Regions from separate parts of the Aeribacillus composti genome, predicted to be linked through region 1. Evidence: a T-box and tRNA genes for the amino acid it is inferred to sense, from the RefSeq annotation. Region 1 holds a T-box; the other holds one or more tRNA genes.

Region 1 (3,147 bases):
ATCGTCGTCACTAACACTTCTTCAGGCAATGTTAAAAACTGGTCTTCGAATGAACCGTACAGGGCGGTCGGATATTCCACCAAGTTTGTAACTTCCTCGAGCAAATCTTCATCAACAGGGATGATCCAGTTTTCCTTTCTTTCCAGTTCCTCCAGCTGTTGAATGATCATTTGTTTTCGTTTTTCATAATCGGCGACAACAAACTGGTTCAACAAAGTATTTTCATAATCGCGTGGAGTGGAAATTTCCGCTTTCGTTCCTAAAAAGCGATGGCCATACGTAACATTTCCTGTCGGAACATCGGTAATGGAAAACGGAATGATGTCTTGTCCAAATAAGACAACTAACCATTGGATCGGACGGATATAGCGAAGATTCCAATTTCCCCAACGCATATTTTTCGGAAAATGGATGGTTTGAATAATCTCTTCTAACCCTGGGAGCAGTTCTTTCGTTTCTTTCCCTTTTTGAAATGTTTGAACAAAAGCGTACTCAACACCGTTTACTTCTTTAAAGGATATGTCGTTTGTGGAAGCTCCTTGGCTCCGTGCAAAGCCTAACGCTGCTTTTGTCCAATTTCCATTCTCATCAACCGCAATCTTTTTTGCCGGTCCTTTTGCTTCGCCAAGCAAATCTTCCTGTTTTTCATTTACATCCTCTACAAGGACGGCAAGACGTCTAGGAGTTGAATATTTTTTTATTTTGGCGTAAGAAATGCGATGTTCATCCAGCCAAGCTCCTACTTTGTCAGCCAGCTGATCAATCGAAGACAGGATGACGCCGGCAGGCATTTCTTCAAGCCCGATTTCGATAAGTAAATCCCGTTTATTCATGATTTTCGGCCCCCTTGTTTTTCAGCATTGGAAAACCGAGTTTTTCCCGTTCTTCATAAAACGTTTTGGCAACTTTTCTTGCCAGCTTTCTCACTCTGCCAATATATCCGGTTCGTTCTGTAACAGAAATAGCTCCTTTTGCGTCAAGCAAATTAAATGTGTGCGAGCATTTTAAAACGTAGTCGTACGCTGGATGAACGAGACCTAATTCCATCTGTCTGTGCGCTTCTTTTTCATACGTATTAAACAGTTCAAATAGCATGTTTGTATCGGATGTTTCGAACGTATACTTGGAATGCTCATATTCAGGCTGATAAAAAATGTCCCGGTATGTAAATCCGTTTGTCCATTCAAGGTCAAATACATTTTCTTTTTCTTGAATATAAGACGCCAAACGCTCTATTCCATAAGTTATTTCAACAGAAATCGGTTTGCATTCCAGTCCTCCGACCTGCTGAAAATACGTGAATTGAGTAATTTCCATTCCGTCAAGCCAAACTTCCCAGCCAAGCCCTGCGCAGCCGAGAGAAGGATTTTCCCAGTTATCTTCCACAAAGCGGATGTCATGTTCAAGCGGATCAATTCCAAGAGCCTTTAATGAATCTAAATAAATTTCTTGTATGTTTTTCGGAGACGGCTTCATAATGACTTGGAATTGATGGTGTTGATAAAGGCGGTTCGGATTTTCCCCATACCTTCCGTCAGCAGGTCTTCTTGACGGCTCCACGTAAGCAACATTCCACGGTTCTGGCCCGATGGAGCGAAGAAATGTGTATGGGCTCATGGTTCCGGCACCTTTTTCTACATCATATGCCTGCATCAAAATACATCCATGATCGGCCCAATGCTTTTGCAGCGTCAAAATCATTTCTTGAATGTTCATTCATCATGCACCTCCACAATTAAGTTATGTTCGAACAAAATAAAAACCGTCCCTAATGCAACAAAGTTGCATAGGGACGGGATGACCCGCGGTTCCACCCTATTTGCTGAAAAACGTTTCAGCCTCTCGTAAACCGTTATTGCTCTGGAACGCCGTTCCCTGCATCCTCATACCTTAGCTCGCACCATCCTAAGGTCGCTTTCTATGAAGATTGCAGGTACTCTTTTCCTTCATCGCATTTTATTATTCAATTTGACACGTATCATTTCCGCTCATTACATGACATTAAATCGCTTTTTCTAACAGCATGAGGGGGGGATAAATCCTTCATTTGAAAGGTTTCACATCCATGTATATGGTTTACAACATTTCTTTTAAACTGTCAAGCTGATTTAAAAATTTTTTCGATTTCAGCGATAAACCTGCATATTCCTGATAATATTGATCAAGAACAAATCTCAGTTCTTTTTTTGTCTCAGCGGAGACGGATATTTGACCAATGCGGTTTAAGTCAATAGAATAAAACAGCCGCAACAGCTTCACTGTCTTCTGAGAAATATTGAGCCTGTAAGGATCTTTTTCAAAACAGCGGCTGCAAATCAATCCGTTTTCTTTTAATGAAAAATGAAACGGTCCGTTTGTTTCGCCGCTTACTGCACATTTGTTTAATTCGGGATATAAACCGAGAACGTTGAGCATCTTTATTTCAAATATATTGGTCAAAATTTCCGCATCCTTTTCTTCATTCAGCAGATGAAGTGTTTGAAATAAGAGCTCAAACAAAAAAGGGTTTCTGTCTTTTTCATCTGTTCCTTTATCAAGGAGCTCTACAATATATGAAGCATATGCAGTCAAAAAAATATTTTCCTTAATCTCTCTAAAAGCGGAAATGATTTCTCCTTGGCTTAAATTGCCCAATCCAGAAGATTGATGATACAAAAAATTTCCATACGTAAAAAGTTGGGTAACAGCTGCGAGGCGGCTGTTCGGTTTATTTGCGCCCCGTGCCATTACACCAACTTTCCCAAACTCCCTTGTATATATTGTAACAACTTTATTGGTCTCACCATATTCCGTTGTACGAATGACAATTCCTTCCGTCTTTACAAGCATTTCTCCACCATCCTATTGGATACAGCACTACTAAACAGGGAGATCAACCTCAGTCCGCTCTTCTTCCTTCATTTGACAATCTTTCGTTCGCTCCTTTTCAAGCTCTTTAAAAAGGAGATATGTGTCAATATTACCTGTAAACGTGAATACTTTCCAGGTAAAATCTAACATATTGTCCCCACCTTTCTGTCGTTGTTCCTAAGCTATATCCAATTCATTGTTATCATAGCCTTTTTGACTCATTTTCATGTTTTGAAAATATTTCTAACTTCCTTCAAGTCAATTAATATTCGTCTTCCCTAAATCCAAAATCTCGCA
Region 2 (3,147 bases), 390 kb from region 1:
TCAATAATGCAATTGGACAGATCTTGCTTGCCAAACGGATGGGGGCTACTAGAATCATTGCAGAAACAGGTGCTGGACAGCACGGTGTTGCAACAGCAACCGCGTGTGCGATGTTTGGAATGGAATGCACCATCTATATGGGCAAGCTCGATACAGAGCGGCAGGCATTAAATGTGTTTCGGATGGAGCTGCTTGGTGCAAAGGTAGTACCGGTTGAAAAAGGACAAGGACGTTTGAAGGATGCGGTGGATGCAGCTTTAGCTGATTATGTGGAAAATTACCAAAACACGTTTTACTTGCTTGGATCTGCTGTCGGCCCGCATCCGTATCCAACAATTGTCAAGCATTTTCAATCGGTTATTAGTGAAGAGTCGAAAAAGCAGATTCTTGAAAAAGAAGGGAAGCTTCCAACAGCAGTGATTGCTTGTGCAGGAGGAGGAAGCAATGCAATCGGAGCTTTTGCGCATTATCTGGACGAACCAAACGTAAGATTAATAGGAGTGGAGCCGGAAGAGGCACCAACGCTTACGAAAGGTGTTCCAGCTGTTATTCACGGATTTAAATGCTTAACTTTGCTTGACGAAAATAATGATCCAATGCCGACTTACTCTATTGCAGCAGGGCTTGATTATCCTGGAATTGGTCCAGAGCACAGCTATTTGAAGGAAACCGGACGGGCAGAATATGTTACGGTGTCTGGAAAAGAGGCTTTGGAAGCTTTTCAGCAATTATCTAAGTTGGAAGGAATCATCCCTGCCCTTGAAAGTTCACATGCTGTAGCATATGCGATGAAACTTGCCCCGCAGCTAAGCAAGGAGGATATTGTGATCGTTAATCTCTCTGGCAGAGGAGATAAGGATGTCGAGCAAGTGTTTGAAATGTTGAAAAAATAAGGTGAAAATCGGCGTTTTTGAACGTCGATTTTTTACTTTCTTTTAACGATTCATCAGCTGAATTTTTAGAAGAGCAAGTTGTTTATAGTAATATAAAAAAGGCAGATTTTTGATCCACCGGATAAGTGTATATTTATCTTTGAAAAAATTCTTGACAGCTCTGAAATGGGCAAGGTATGGGAGCTGTAGTCACGAAAGTGCTATAGAAAGTTAAAAGATATGGGATAAGTGCGCTCATCACATTTTTTCAATGAATCAAAATGGTGTAGTTTTTGAGGTATAGTTATCATTTGGTCTTAACTTTACTCTGATTTTATAGGAATCTTCTCAGCTCTTAGTATTTTATGTTGGTTGATAAATTTAGTTTGCGAAGGAATGACTGAGGGGTTCAATCTAACTGTTATCTAAGCTTGCCATGATTTCGGAGTTTACATTTAAACGCCGGACATTTACCACCAGCTTTGTAAATATATGAACAAAATAAGAAAAACTGTTGATTTAATGCTTTTTTCAGTGGTATAGGGTGTTAAATGGACAGCTTGGTATCTATTTTGTTCACAATTTCGACAAAAACATAAAAAAATGTCGTTTTTTTTACATTTTTCCGTTGCACCGTCATTTTCGCTTTGCTATAATAAAACCCGTCATTGCATTACGGCTACCACGAGCGATGCTTCGATGAATAAGCATCGAGTTGCCTCGACGCATCTCCTTCTTCGAATAAGCTGGAAGAGGAAGAGGCATGACAAATGCGTGTTTTTCGTCTTGATAGAAAAGAAATAATGTATGCGGGTGTAGTTTAGTGGTAAAACCTCAGCCACGAGCGATGCTTCAATGAATAAGCATCGAGTTGCCTCGACGCATCTCCTTCCTCGAATAAGCTGGAAGAGGAAGAGGCATGGCAAGTGCGTGTTTTTCGTCTTGATAGAAAAGAAATAATGTATGCGGGTGTAGTTTAGTGGTAAAACCTCAGCCACGAGCGATGCTTCGATGAATAAGCATCGAGTTGCCTCGACGCATCTACTTCCTCGAATAAGCTGGAAGAGGAAGAGGCATGGCAAGTGCGTGTTTTTCGTCTTGATAGAAAAGAAATAATGTATGCGGGTGTAGTTTAGTGGTAAAACCTCAGCCTTCCAAGCTGATGTCGTGGGTTCGATTCCCATCACCCGCTCCATACATATCATTCATCAACGCAGTGTTTCGTTTTTATAAGCAAACGAAGCATTGCGTTTTTTCATTATAGAAATTTTGTATATGGCTGCCATGCCATTAAAAGAAAGAAAAGGGAGAGGCTTAAGCGAAAATTTGTTGGCGAGCATCTCCACCGTGAATTTGAACAAACATGTTTGCCATCGCTTCAAGTAATTTTTTTGCTTCTTCTGTCCGCATCGATGGCTTTAAATAAACGATATGTAAAGCGCTTGTTGTCGAAAGCTGTACTGCTGTTCGCTTGGAATCAACATAGGGGCTTCCGAAAGGTCCGTTTGCATCACAGGTTACTAGTTTATTTTCCAAATTTACTTGGCGGCCGTTGATGGCATCATATGAATCATCATTTTCACCGATTTTTAACGTAATAGATCCTTTTATTTTGTTTCGGTCGTAGATGCCTAACGGAATTTCATATTTCAAGGAGAAAAAATTATTTAAGTCAACGGCTGAATGGATAGACTGTAAGTATTGCTGTTTTTGAACGCGGCGAAAAAGAGCCTCATTGGATGGGCGGTATCGATTAGGATCAGTGCCAACACGCTTAAAGACTTCCCGCCATTCTCGAATGCCGTCTAATTCAGCTGCATTTTTATTTTCTAGATCGAAAAAAATAGATTCTTGAAAGAAACGAAGTCTCCCTTTTAACATTTGGGGGGATTCGGATACTTGAATATGATCATACTCAATTAAGCCTATTTTAAAGTGAGGAATTCGTTGTTTGACCTCTTCAGCAATAAAAAATTCCATTGATTTCCCTCCTATTTTCAGCCATTTTATCTTAACATAGTTTATATATTTTTTGAAATAAAAACAAAGGGGGTGGAGCGGTGTGGATTTCGCAGTTCTCAAACAAGAAATTATTGAATACAGCAAGCAAATTGGAATCGATAAAATCGGTTTTGCGAGTGCTGATGTTTTTGAAACATTGAAGGAGCGGTTAATTGTACAGCAGCAGTTAGGATATCAGTCAGGATTCGAGGAGCCTGATATCGAAAAGCGGACAAATCCTGAGCTGCTCCTTCCAAAAGCAAAATCGATTATC

What was found. The T-box of region 1 lies ahead of glyQ (glycine--tRNA ligase subunit alpha). A T-box ahead of a tRNA ligase gene usually reads a tRNA of that ligase, here a tRNA-Gly.
Region 2: it encodes a tRNA-Gly, which carries the amino acid that the T-box ahead of glyQ (glycine--tRNA ligase subunit alpha) is inferred to sense. The anticodon was not compared.

What each region holds. Positions count from the first base shown of each region.
Region 1 covers NZ_CP134501.1:2,635,551-2,638,697, forward strand. Annotated here, with positions in the region: gene glyS (glycine--tRNA ligase subunit beta) at 1-833, opposite strand, end outside; gene glyQ (glycine--tRNA ligase subunit alpha) at 826-1,716, opposite strand; T-box leader at 1,786-1,959, opposite strand; gene recO (DNA repair protein RecO) at 2,077-2,829, opposite strand; gene RI196_RS12850 (YqzL family protein) at 2,860-3,000, opposite strand; gene era (GTPase Era) at 3,113-3,147, opposite strand, start outside.
Region 2 covers NZ_CP134501.1:3,026,805-3,029,951, reverse strand. Annotated here, with positions in the region: gene trpB (tryptophan synthase subunit beta) at 1-893, shown strand, start outside; tRNA gene RI196_RS14740 (tRNA-Gly) at 1,994-2,067, shown strand; gene RI196_RS14735 (B3/B4 domain-containing protein) at 2,187-2,852, opposite strand; gene queG (tRNA epoxyqueuosine(34) reductase QueG) at 2,935-3,147, shown strand, end outside.